Linked DNA regions of Nitrosospira lacus. The protein of the gene in region 2 interacts with the protein of the main gene of each other region in a pairwise test. Links are inferred from orthologs where the notes say so. Each region holds a gene or a part of one and is shown on either strand. Other genes may lie near its edges.

Region 1 (3,732 bases), 200 kb from region 2 along the record:
ATCAGATTCTGCGCGAGGTGCAACGGGTGCTTATGCCCGAGGGTCACGTAATTGTCTGTGGTTTCAATCCTCGCAGTCTTTGGGGGATGCGTGGCTTTTTCGGATCGATGAGGGAGCATTTTCCCTGGCATGGGAATTTGATGCCGAAGCTAAAAGACTCGCTGGTTGAGAAGCATTTTCCCTGGCATGGCAAGTTCATCGCACTGCCAAGACTCAAGGATTGGCTGACGTTACTGGATCTCGAAATCACCAACGACCGCTTATGTTGCTATGTGCCCCCATTCAGTCAGGAAAAGTGGCTGAAGCGATTCAGTTTCATGGAGACCGCGGGTGACCGCTGGTGGCCGTTTTCCGGCGGTATCTACTTTCTGACGGCGGTCAAGCGTGTGCATGGTATGCGCGTGATCAAGCCCGAGTGGAAAGAGGTGCGTGCCGCAAGGAGAGGTATGGCTCCGGTTGCGCAAAAACTCGGCGGCAACGCTTCCGGACAAGAGCCGCGCCTGGCCGCGCGCAACGGGACCATAGTGAAGACGCCCGCGCAAGGCGGAGAGTGAAAGCGGAGCGTGGAGGGGTGGTGGAAATCTTTACCGACGGCGCTTGCAAGGGCAATCCGGGTATTGGCGGGTGGGGGGCGCTGCTGCAATACAACGGGCACAAGCGGGAGCTGTACGGCGGCGAAAAGCTGACGACGAATAACCGCATGGAGCTGCTTGCGGTTATTCGTGCGCTGGAAGCCCTGACGCAGCCATGCGAAGTGCGGCTCCACACCGATTCCCAGTATGTGCAAAAGGGCATCAGCGAATGGATTCACTCCTGGAAAAAGCGCGATTGGCGCACCGCTGACAAAAAACCGGTAAAAAATGATGATCTATGGAAGGAGCTTGATGAGCTGACGCAGCGTCATCGAATCGAGTGGCTATGGGTGCGCGGTCACTCCGGACACAAAGGCAACGAACAGGCGGACATACTTGCCAATCGCGGGGTGCAGTCGGTGCTGGAAAGGCCGGCATCGGCGAGGGAATGACTCGGAGAATTGGCAGGAATTATATAAAAATGAGGCAGACGGATTTTATCGGAAGAAGTACGTATTAACATGAATTTTGAATAGGAATATAAAGCTGTGCGCCAGATTTTTATCGATACCGAAACCACTGGTCTGGAACCCCGGCTCGGCCACCGCATCATCGAAATCGCAGCGGTGGAAATGCTAAGCCGGCGATTGACCGGCCGCAGATTTCACCGGTACCTGAATCCTGACCGGGAGATCGATGAGGGAGCATTGCAGGTTCACGGCCTGACCGTGGAGTTTCTTCAGGACAAGCCGAAGTTTCGTGATGTCATCCCCGAGTTACTCGAATTTCTGGAGGGGGCTGAACTCATCATGCACAACGCTTCATTTGATGTTGCGTTCCTCGATCACGAATTCGGCTTGGCCGAGTTGCAGCCATTGAGCGAATATTGCCATTCAGTGACCGATACCTTGAAAATGGCCAAAGAGCTGCACCCCGGAAAGCGAAACAATCTGGATGTGTTATGCGAGCGCTACGCGGTGGATAACTCCCGGCGTACACTGCATGGCGCTTTGCTGGATGCGGAATTATTGGCGGAAGTCTATCTCGCCATGACGCGGGGGCAGGATAGTCTGCTCATGGAACTGGAGGCACCATCCGCGCTCGAGATCGCCGCCAATCTGCGGGATTTGCAACTGACGGTGCTGACCGCCAGCGGGGAGGAATTGGAAGCTCACGCACAACAGCTTGAATTGATTGAGCACGAAAGCAAGGGTAAGTGTTTATGGAAACGGTTGGAATCCGACGCCAATAGGGATCAGCTAGTCACGCAATAGCGGTGGAGGCTCCCAGAAAGATGGCAGGTTCGGAGCGAGGGGTTGGGTGACCGATTGCGAGATTGAAAGCTGGCGGCAGTACCATAATAAAATTTGTCCCCACTTTGCATCGTCGTGGGCAACATCGGCGAATTCGCTCATCAGGCAAGGAAAAATACCTTGTATGACAATAAAATTTCCACCTCTGACTGACCGTCGGCTGCCCTCTCTCTGCAACCCAGACATTCGCACTCTGCCTGTCATCCGGATGCCGGCAGTCCACAGCCTCACTCAAGTGGGTATCGGTCATGGCAATTCACGGACACTGCTGATGTGTCGAGTTTGCTAAAGTGTTGTCAAGCCTGCGAATTCTGGCATGCATACTGCTGGTTTCATGGGCGGTAACGCTGCGGGCAGAAGCTGTACCCACGGATCAACTCGTTATTACCGAACAGCAAGCCATCGCGCTATTTTATCAGCGCAATCTCGGTTTGATTGCGGCACGTCTCAATATCGATAGTGCCGAGGCGGAGCAGATTATTGCCGCCGCGATTCCTAACCCGGTATTCAGTCTCACCACTTCAGAATTGGCCCCGAAGGCATTTGCCCCGGAGAGTCGTAACTTGGCGGTGCCGGCGATAATCCCGCAGATTGAACAGCTCATCGTGACTGCCGGGAAACGCCGTTTAAGGATAGAAAGCAGCGAACTCGCCACCGAAGCAGTCAATTTTGACGTGCAGGATGTCGCACGCGTGCTCACCAACGCCGTGCGGCGCAGTTACTACAGTCTTTTGCTGGCGCAAAAGACACTTAAAGTGGCGAGCGATAACTTCGAGCGTTACAGGGAAATCCTGCGGGTCAATGAAGTCAGGCTCAGGGTAGGGGATGTCGCAACAGTCGATTTTATTCGCATCGAAGTGGAAAGCCTCAAGGTTCAGGGTGATCAGGATCAGGCCCGGGCGGCATTAAATCAGGCGCGAGCCGATCTGCTGCTGCTGCTGGGCTGGCCTGAAAACAGCATAGAGATCACCGCAGTGGAAACCTGGCCCGAAGCGGCTCCCGAGATTGCGCTGGCCAGGCAAGACCAGCTGGTTGATCGCGCGCTGGAACGCCGGCCGGATATGCGCGCGGCAAGGGTGCGCATCGCACAAGCCAAGAAGATGCTGACTCTGGCGCAGCGGCAGATCATCCCCGATGTGACCATAACCGCTTTTTATGATCAGGATCAGGGAAACCAGTTCCCGCGCACGGGCGGCGTCGGTATCCGTCTACCCATTCCCGTGTTTTATCAACAAAAAGGTGAAATTTCCAAAGCTCGTGTGGGTGTAACCAACTCTGAACTGGCGCTGGCGCAGGCTGAGCAGGACATCCGGGCGGAGGTGATGAAAGCCTCGGCATCGTGGCAGAGCGCCGACGCGATAGCAAGGCGCTTCGAGACATCGGTGGTCAAGCGCATTGAGACCTTACGTAAAGCGCAGGAAATCGCTTATCAAAAAGGAGCGGTAGGCGTGCTGGATTTGATCGACGCACAGCGCAGCTATAGGGCAATAATGCTGGATTATTACACCGCCCTGGCAAATCGCAGCAAAGCCTGGGCAGATCTGTTAATGGCATATGGAGAGGAAACCAAAGGTTCCTCCCGGGGTCTGGCGGGCAGCGATGGTTAAGTTGCCTGGTGGTTTCTTGCTGTGGACTCCTGGTCCAAATAAGCGAATGAATCCAGCCCAGGTAAAGCTTATGGGCACGAGATTTTGCGCTGCCACGCATCTCGCCATCGGACTGTTGAGTTTGTCGCTGGTCGCCTGTCAGCGGCAAAGTCATGAGCAACCATTGCCAGCCGCCAATCACCCCAGGGACGAGATCATTCTCAGCCCGGATTCACCCAAGCGCGACTTCATAAAAGAAAC
Region 2 (4,348 bases):
CAATGTCGCATCGCGCCGCTCGGAACGGCACAACTCGCACACGATTTCTTCAGTGAAGTTGTTGCATTTCTCGCAGTGCCTGATATGTTCCAGTGCATAGGCAAGCGACTTGGCAAGCCGCTCTGCGCCGGCATGATCCCGCTGCAGGAGATGATAAGCCATGCGTTGCGCCGACCTGGGTCCCACTCCGGGCAGGCAGCGCAACGATTCGATCAGGTCTTCGAGACTGGTTGGCGTTTTCATTGTAAATAAAGCCCGAGAAGGAGCATTGCACGAAGCGGCACACGCATTCCAATATCCGGTCCATTAGATCCCATCTTCGACAAATTAAAACGGCAATTTCATCCCGGGCGGTAGCGCCATTCCGGAAGTCAAGCCAGCCATTTTTTCCTGCGTGGTGACTTCCACCCGCCGCACCGCATCGTTTACCGCGGCGGCGATCAGGTCTTCGAGCATGTCCTTATCGTCACCAATCAGGCTGTCGTCGATAGCCACGCGCTTGACATCATAGCGACAAGTCATCACCACCTTGACCATGCCGGCGCCGGACTGGCCTTCGACTTCGATCGAGGCCAATTTCTCCTGCATATTTTTCATGTTCTCCTGCATTTGCTGAGCCTGCTTCATAAAATTGCCCAAGCCACCTTTCATCATTTTCCACCTCCACTATTGAATGGGTTTGATCGAGGAAACGATCAGTTCCGCGTCGAAATTCTCCACCAGCTCTCGTACGAACGGGTCTGTTTCGATGGCCGTGATAGCCTGCGACTGCTTCTGCTGTTTTTCCTGGTTTTCCAGCTCCGCGGGATTCATGCCCGTCACGATCCCGACAGAGAACTTTAATCGGACCGGCTTACCGAGATACTCGCTCAGCGCGGCGCTCATTTTCTCCTGATGTCTTTTTTCCAGCAGGTGCTTGTGCTTTTCCGGTACGCAAAATTCGATTTCGTTCGGGGAAGCCTTCTTCACCTCACAATATTGAGCCAGCATCTTTGGCATTCCGTTCAACTTGAGCTGGTTTGCCATCGTTGTCCAGTCGCTGCCAAATATACTCACGGTGGGTGCAGGTCCAACCGTTGCTGTTTCGGCTGATTTCGCTTCTTTTACCGTTTCTGCTATGTTGAATGCTTCTGTCGTTTTTCTTGTTTCTGTCGTTTCCGCGGTTCCGGGTATTTCCACAAGCCTTGGGATTGAAGGCGAAGGCCGCTTTATCTCTTTATCATGCTTCGGTCCTGTAGCCCTGGGCATGTCCTCCGGCATGAACGCCAGCAACCGCATCAGCGTCATGGTGAAACCCGCATACTCATCCGGCGCCTGGGACAGATCGGAGCGGCCATGTATGACAATCTGATAAAACAGCTGAATATCTTCCGGTGTGAACGTCTTCGCCAACGCGAAAATTTCCTCGCGCTCGGGGGTCTCCTCAGCAATAGCCGACGGTACGACTTGCGCCAGCGCAAGACGATGCAGTAACGTTGCCAGATCCTGCAAAGCCGCATTGAACGACAAGCTACGGGTTTCCATCGCGTCAGCCACCGCAAGCATCCGGGCACCATCATTTTGCGACACGGCATCCAGCAAGTCATAAAGATAACCCTGATCGATGGCCCCCAGCATGTCCCGCACCCCGGCTTCTTCGATCGTCCCCTTACCGAAGGCAATCGCCTGATCCAGAATACTCAAGGCATCGCGCATGCTGCCCTGCGCCGCCCGCGCCAGCAGCTGTAATGATGTGGCGTCGCAGCTTATCTTTTCCTGTTCAAGCACATGCTTGAGGTGGGCGACAATCAGCGGTAACGGGATCTGCTTCAGGTTGAATTGCAGGCAGCGAGACAAAACGGTAACGGGAATCTTTTGCGGATCGGTCGTGGCAAGAACAAATTTGACATGTTCTGGTGGCTCTTCCAGCGTTTTCAGCATGGCATTGAAAGCCGATTTGGAGAGCATGTGGACTTCATCGATGATGTAAATCTTGTAACGGGCGCTGGTGGGAGCATAAAGGGCGTTTTCCAGCAGCTCACGCATCTTGTCCACCTGTGTATTGGAGGCGGCATCCATCTCGATCAAGTCGACAAAGCGTCCGCTATCAATTTCCGTGCAGGTGGAACAAATGCCGCAAGGTGTGGGCGTAATCCCGGTCTGGCAATTGAGCGCCTTGGCCAGAATACGTGCGATAGTGGTTTTGCCGATGCCGCGCGTGCCGGTAAACAGGTAGGCATGGTGCAGTCTTTTTTGCTCAAGTGCGTTGGTAAGCGCCCTGACCACGTGCTCCTGTCCAGTCAGCTCGGAAAAACTCCTGGGACGCCATTTGCGGGCAAGGACTTGAGTTGGCACGATAGCGGAAAAGTGATAACCGAGAGGAGATAGAAAAGATTATTGTAGACTGGCCGGAAACTCGCATTCGTTCCGCAGACGACCCAAGGATAGGCCGGAACCGGCATTGCAAACGCCGGTTCCGGCCTGCTGCCTATCCAAATAAAAAGGGTGGCGAGCCTGACCCCCGGCACTTGCAGAAAATAGCTGTGGCTGCTTCCTTCCGGACCTGACCAGGTTCACTACTATGCAATGCGGGGAGGCCCGCCATAAAAAGTGAAAATAGTTTCAACCAGCAACTCGCAATAGAGTTACTATTTATAATAATCAATTAATTATACTTGATAAAATCCAGGCTTGCGGCAGGGAATTACGCTGCCCATCAATTGTGTCATTGTGCACGGAGTCGACGCCTGCGTCTACTGCCATACCCGCAAGAATAGATGATTAGGGCTGAGTCCCGATTTTTCGGGCAAGCGCCAGCAATTCCCTTCCATTTTCAAGTCCATCAAGGAAACGTTCGGGAATTCCCTCAAGCCCTACCTGTGCGCCAACCAGGGCGCCAGTCAGCATCGCACGCGACATGTTCTGCCCCCCCCCCGTTTACGGCATGCAGCACCGCGGATTCGAAGTCATCCGCAAAACGCGCCGCAAGATAGTATGCGGCGGGAAGTTGATGATAGATGGCACACGGCATACCGTAAACGATGGATACTTTGCAGGCCGGTTCAATTCGGATATCCGGATCAATCGCCGCGAGGGCAACATAATGCGGTGTTAACAGCGCGTCGGGAGAGGAAAAGCGCCCGGCTCGTGGCGGATCGGGCTCGCCGGGACGGGGTGGAGCAAGATTGCTTTTTGTCACGGAATGAAATGGCAACTCGCCATTTTGAACAAGCTGCATGAGCTTGTCCGAAATCACCGGCGTCAGTTTCTCTCCGGCAATCAAGCGGGACAGAATTACGTTGTAGGCCGTCGTCATGGCGACGATGGCCTCATCGCCTTGCGTAAGAAGGCAATTGGCGGAAACCGTCTCGGCAACTTTTCGCGGGTGGTTCGCATAATGCGCAGCAAGCACAATGGCGCGTTCAGCCGCTTCCGTGGTATCCGCATGCCCTCCGGTTTCACGCCATGTCTTTCCTTGCTCCACGCGCCTGCGATATGCCTCCCGTATCGATTGGCTGGTATATCCGCCTGGGCCGTATACCGGCGTGCCATTCAGCAAGGGAAACAATTCTTCATCGAGCCTGCGGGTAAAGTCCTCCTCACGATACTCCCCATGCTCCGCCACTGACCTGAGGAGCATGACGAAGATCAAGCCTGTCTGGGAAAGTTGTCCGGCAGTCATACCGCCGTGGTAACGATCCAGTTTCGGAGTCGTATAACCGTTCACCCAGGGACCATAATCCTTGCGCATCTCGGCAAGGTCATAATACCAGTGGCATCCCAAACCGAGGGCATCACCGACCAGCGCACCCATGATGGCACCGGAAACTCGGTCCATTTTTATCCCTTCAATAACGTTAAACCAAGCAAAAATTCGTCTAATAATCTATCGAGAAGATTATTGCGATTCAATAAGCTGTTGAACAGGGATGAATCATATCACAAGCTCAGATATGCAGTGGTTTGCCTCTAATTCTACGACTCAGGGCATAAATAAAGGTGGAAGAACAAAATTTTTGATGTTTTTTTGCGATTTCTGACCAACAGTGTCTATCACCAGATCTCCATATTCTGCACCGTCATTCGTTTATGTAATTCTGGGTGCGCCCTCATAAGCCCACTGGAGGGAGGCAACGAAACGGGGAGATCGGGAATTTGTGTCGCTTCACATGGATTTCGCCGATTTATCGGGCGATCATCACGGCGTCAGCGCAAATAACAGTAAGACTCAGCCCGCACGCCTGCTGGCCGTCTTTGTCGTCGATACCGACGAAAAAAACCTCGTCACGAACGACAAATAATAAAAGAACGGATTCCATGCATCCAGCCTAAAGAATAAGGCTAGATTGCGGGAGGGAATAAAGGGGTC
Region 3 (4,859 bases), 2.0 Mb from region 2 along the record:
CTTGGGTAAGCTCGGGAATGGCCATGACTCCCCGTAGCTTCAGGCGGGGCAGCTCCACGATATACGCCGCCAGATCGGCGGCCTCATCGGGCGCCACACCGCTCTTGCTGTCCTCTCCGCTCACGTTTACCTGCACGCATACCTGAAGGGGAGGCAATGATTCGGGTCTATCCTTCGATAAACGGCCGGCAATTTTTTTCCGGTCTATGCTATGTACCCAGGCAAAATTTTCTGCGATGCGTTTTGTTTTATTGCTCTGTATGGGGCCGATAAAATGCCACTCGATGGGCAGATCTGCGAGCGCCGGAATCTTCCCCAGCGCCTCCTGAAGATAATTTTCTCCGAAAATCGTCTGTCCGGCGACAAAGGCTTCACGCAGGCACTCGACAGGATTGGTTTTGCTTGCAGCTAAAAGCGTAATGGCTTCGGGTTGCCGGCCCGCTTTGTCCGCGATCTCGCTTATGCGGGCTTTTACCTTCTGCAAGCCCGAGGCAATAGTTGTGGTATTGGGTTCCATTTTTTACCTTTTATGATGTTTCCATGTCATTTCAGTGGGATGAGGGAAGCAAAGCGCAGCCTGTCATTTGGCAAGTCTTGTTCCTTACAACCCGCCGTCGCTCTCAACTCAGTGCTTTTGGTCCAGTCCAGCATGAGGAATAGCCCCGGTCCGCGAGGAAATAGAGCCCGGTGCTTGTCGTGGGTCATGGTTGGATGTGTATCGTATTATGTATGTCCGGGTTTGATGGGTTATGTTACGTCTTATCCATTCTACATAAGCCCCAAACCGGGGCTCGTAGGCGGATCTTTAATTGGTCCGTAGCCCAGCAATGTTCTCTACGAGAATGCAAAAATATCGAGTGAGCGGAAGCATAGTAGAACTCCTGAACTATTCGGTCAAGAATAAGGCGCCCAAACAAGGATGCTCGGATAAAGGCACCGGTACCTTCCGTCAGTAAATCACCTTGACATTTTCCGCCTTGAAATGCGCTGACAAGGATTGCAGCAAATTGTCCTGCAGGCTTACGCGCCAGGCATCTCCCAGTTTCAGTTCGCAAACCGCATCCTTATTGCGATAAATCACCGATACCGGACAGTACCCATCGCCATGTTGACTATTGCCGGCGTTGACGGTATTAGCGTTGATACGATAGGGTGCAAGTAATTCCTTTAGCTTGGCCGCGTTCGACAGGCCATTGCAGTGGAGCTTCATGCATTTTGCGTAGCGCGAGCGGGCACTGTCCAGATTATAGAGCTGATCGGCGGAAATACGCAGTTCATCGCCATTCCCGTCGTCACCCCTTTTACTGTTCACCCTGGCTTCTACCAAAAGCAGTTGATCTTCTTTCAGCCAACTACGGGCAGACTCGAATAACTCGTTGTACACAACTATCTCCACCCGCGCACTGGCGTCATCCAATACGATCACCCCCATCTTGCCACGCCGGGTCATTTGAGTGCGTACGGCATAGACGATTCCTGCCAGAAGTTGCGGTTCTCGCTGGGGATTCAACCGATTCAGCCGCGTGCGTACAAAGTCTTTCAGTTCTTCCGCACAGGCATTGAATGGGTGGCCGCTCAAATAGAATCCCAGCGCCATTTTTTCATTCTTCAGCTTATCCTTCTCCACCCACTGCGGCACATTGATCAAACTCTGCTGTTCCATCGAATCGTCACCCTCACCAAATAAACTCACCTGGTTGACCGCACGGCCGGCCTGTTCGGCCGATTCGAGGGCAATGCCGACCGATGCCAGCAAGCCCGCCCGATGGCTATTGACAGAATCAAATGCGCCAGCGCGGATGAGTGATTCCACCACGCGGCGGTTGACAATGCGCTTGTCCACCCGCTGGCAAAAATCGAACAAATCAGTGTAGGTCCCACCCTGATCGCGCGCCTTGATAATTGCAGCGATTGCCGATTCGCCCGTCCCTTTTACCGCTCCCAGACCATATCGTATGGTTTTTTCCTCCACAGGAATGAAACGGTGACCGGAAAGATTGATGTCGGGGGGCAGGATGGTGAGCCCATTGGCAATGCCATCCTCAAAAAAAGCATGCACCTTGTCCGTATCGTCCATATCGGCGGACAGTGTGGCGGCCAGGAATTCAGCGGGATAATGTGCCTTGAGGTAGGCGGTCTGAAATGCAATCAAGGCATAAGCCGCCGCATGCGACTTGTTGAAACCATAGCCCGCAAATTTTTCCATCAGGCTGAACAGTTCGGTCGCATCGCGCTCTGTCAAACCATTCCTGGTGGCGCCGGCAACGAAAATATCGCGCTGCATGGCCATTTCTTCGACTTTTTTCTTACCCATTGCCCGCCGCAGCAGATCGGCACTCCCTAGACTGTAGCCGCCTATCACCTGCGCGATTTGCATGACCTGTTCCTGGTAAATCATCACGCCATATGTGGGCTCAAGTATGGGTTGCAAACGCGGATCGAGATACTCCACGCGCTTGCCATGCTTGCGCTCGGTAAATTCGGGAATCAGGGCCATCGGTCCCGGACGGTACAGCGCCACCAGCGCGATGATGTCCTCAAAACAGTCGGGCTTTGCTTTCTGCAACAGATCTTTCATGCCGCGCGATTCGAACTGGAATACCCCTACGGCGTTTCCCTGCCGCAACAGCGCGTAGGTGGCCGGATCATCCAGAGGGAGGTTCTCCAGGGAAAAGGATTGCATGCTTCCAATTCCGGTTTCAGCAATGTTCCCATCGGCACTCGGTACGGTGCGCCCGGACCCCTGTACGCCGGGGGGCGCATTTCCCTGCCTGATGTATCTGACGGTCCAGTCGAGGATAGTCAACGTCCGCAACCCGAGGAAGTCGAACTTCACCAGGCCGATTTTCTCAACATCATCTTTGTCCAGCTGGCTTATTACCGAATTACCCGAGTCTGTGCAGTAAACGGGGCAAAAATCAGTAATCTTTCCCGATGCGATCAGGACGCCCCCGGCATGCATGCCTACATTGCGTGTAAGCCCTTCGAGGCGTTCGGCCAGTTCCAGCAGATTACGCACCTCTTCTTCTGCCTGCGCGCGTTGGTTCAGTTGTGGCTCTTCCGCACGCGCCTTTTTCAACGTCATGCCAAGATCAAACGGTACCAGCTTCGCCAACTGATCGACGAAGTTATAAGGCAGATCCAGCACCCGCCCGACATCGCGCACTACCGCTTTTGCCGCCATGGTGCCAAATGTGGCAATCTGCGAAACACTCTCGGCGCCATACTTCTGTTTGACATAATCTATGACATGTTCGCGCCCATCCTGACAGAAATCGATGTCAAAATCAGGCATGGAAACACGTTCCGGATTAAGGAAGCGTTCAAACAGTAAATCGTAACGAAGCGGATCGAGGTCGGTAATGCCAAGGGAATAAGCGACCAGCGAACCCGCACCGGAGCCTCGGCCAGGGCCGACAGGCACACCATTGTGCTTGGCCCAGTTGATGAAATCGGCAACGATCAGGAAGTAGCCCGCGAACCCCATCTGCACGATGGTGGATGCCTCGAAATCCAGCCGCGCGCGATATTTGGGCATTTGCGCATTGCGCTCAGTTCTATCGGGATAAAGAGCTTGCATGCGCTCTTCGAGGCCGGTTTCCGCTTGGGCGCGCAAATACAGCTCCAGGCTCTGGTTGTTGGGCGTCGGAAATAATGGGAGGCGATTGACTCCCAACTCCAGGGCGAGATTACAGCGCTTGGCGAGTTCCACGGTGTTGGCGAGTGCCGCCGGTATGTCAGCGAACAATGCCGCCATTTCCGCCTGGGTCTTGAAATACTGCTCTTCAGTGCAATGCTTTGGGCGGCGGCGGTCACCCAGCACGTAACCTTCGGCGATGCACACCCTCGCTTCATGCGCCTTGTAATCGTCGGGATTTAGAAACTGTACCGATTGGGTTGCCACTACCGGCAGATGCAATGCGGATGCCAGCGCCAGTGAGTTCTGCACGAGCGTCTCGGTATTGGGGTGCCCTACCCGCTGTACCTCGATGTAAAAACGGTTTGGGAACAAATCCGCCCACCCTCGCGCGAGCATTTCCGCCTGAATCAAATTATTCTGCATCAACATCAGGCCAATATCGCCAAGGTCTGCCCCGGACAGGGCAATCAGTCCCGCCGTCCCCGTTTGGCTCTCGGCAAGCCAGGATTTTCTGATTTCTGCCCGTCCCTGGCGCTGGTTTTCGCGATAGGCGCGGGACAGCAGCTGGCACAATAAGAGATAGCCCGAGTTGGACTGGCACAACAATAAAATACGCGCGGGTTTGTTCCGGTCATCTTCGTTGCTTATCCAGACATCGCAGCCGATGATCGGTTTTATGCCTTTGGCTCGCGCCTCCTGATAAAACTTCACCATGCCGAACAAGTTGGAAAGATCCGTAAGCGACAATGCCGGCATACCGTCGGACGCCGCTTTTGCCACCGCGTCGTCGATACGCACAATGCCATCCACGATGGAATACTCGCTGTGCATGCGCAGGTGGACAAAGGTGGGGGATGTAGACATGTTGCCGTGATCCTGACTTGATGTTTGGCATGGGTGCTGGCCATGGTACCCACTCTCATGGGACTCGACTCCCGGCTGGACCCTCAGGCAATATTGAAAATCGGATTCGATTTTACACCAATTGCCCCATCCTCAAACCCGAGGGGATATCTAATCCGAATTTATAATCATCCGGGCGACGGGGCTCCCAGCTCAGTTAAATTCATCTGGGAATTGCGGTAAATCTCGGATTCTTGCTCCGCGAAGAAACTGATAATTCTCTCGGGGAGCCATGTCAATCTGCCCGGAAAAGGCGAATTCAGAAATCCGGCGTGCCCCCCCTCTTCGGGAAATTCCAGCGTGACCGCGGATGAGA

The links. Proteins that work in one complex are often made in the same cells at the same time.
Region 1: the proteins of dnaX (region 2) and dnaQ interact in binary tests that used the Escherichia coli proteins (3 or more experiments, as listed by UniProt). The link is inferred for Nitrosospira lacus from one-to-one orthologs.
Region 3: the proteins of dnaX (region 2) and dnaE interact in binary tests that used the Escherichia coli proteins (3 or more experiments, as listed by UniProt). The link is inferred for Nitrosospira lacus from one-to-one orthologs.

The regions. Positions count from the first base shown.
Region 1 is NZ_CP021106.3:2,425,836-2,429,567, reverse strand. Bases 1-2,983 are described here. They hold dnaQ (DNA polymerase III subunit epsilon), read left to right. Parts: upstream 1-1,120; coding sequence 1,121-1,846; downstream 1,847-2,983. Other genes in these bases: EBAPG3_RS11000 (TolC family protein), read left to right, coding at 2,176-2,983; rnhA (ribonuclease HI), read left to right, coding at 551-1,024; EBAPG3_RS11015 (class I SAM-dependent methyltransferase), read left to right, coding at 1-554. Outside these bases: more of EBAPG3_RS11000, read left to right, coding at 2,984-3,492; EBAPG3_RS10995 (efflux RND transporter periplasmic adaptor subunit), read left to right, coding at 3,563-3,732. UniProt on the Escherichia coli protein: DNA polymerase III is a complex, multichain enzyme responsible for most of the replicative synthesis in bacteria. The epsilon subunit contain the editing function and is a proofreading 3'-5' exonuclease.
Region 2 is NZ_CP021106.3:2,629,737-2,634,084, forward strand. Bases 1-2,848 are described here. They hold dnaX (DNA polymerase III subunit gamma/tau), read right to left. Parts: upstream 2,335-2,848; coding sequence 667-2,334; downstream 1-666. Other genes in these bases: recR (recombination mediator RecR), read right to left, coding at 1-243; EBAPG3_RS11980 (YbaB/EbfC family nucleoid-associated protein), read right to left, coding at 328-651; EBAPG3_RS15515 (hypothetical protein), read right to left, coding at 2,761-2,848; EBAPG3_RS11995 (ADP-ribosylglycohydrolase family protein), read right to left, coding at 2,846-2,848. Also shown: more of EBAPG3_RS15515, read right to left, coding at 2,849-2,898; more of EBAPG3_RS11995, read right to left, coding at 2,849-3,817; EBAPG3_RS12000 (cupin domain-containing protein), read left to right, coding at 4,137-4,280. UniProt on the Escherichia coli protein: Part of the beta sliding clamp loading complex, which hydrolyzes ATP to load the beta clamp onto primed DNA to form the DNA replication pre-initiation complex.
Region 3 is NZ_CP021106.3:611,628-616,486, forward strand. What follows is about bases 750-4,859. They hold dnaE (DNA polymerase III subunit alpha), read right to left. Parts: upstream 4,505-4,859; coding sequence 950-4,504; downstream 750-949. Other genes in these bases: EBAPG3_RS02815 (YheT family hydrolase), read right to left, coding at 4,672-4,859. Outside these bases: EBAPG3_RS02805 (YggS family pyridoxal phosphate-dependent enzyme), read right to left, coding at 1-517. UniProt on the Escherichia coli protein: DNA polymerase III is a complex, multichain enzyme responsible for most of the replicative synthesis in bacteria. This DNA polymerase also exhibits 3' to 5' exonuclease activity. The alpha chain is the DNA polymerase catalytic subunit.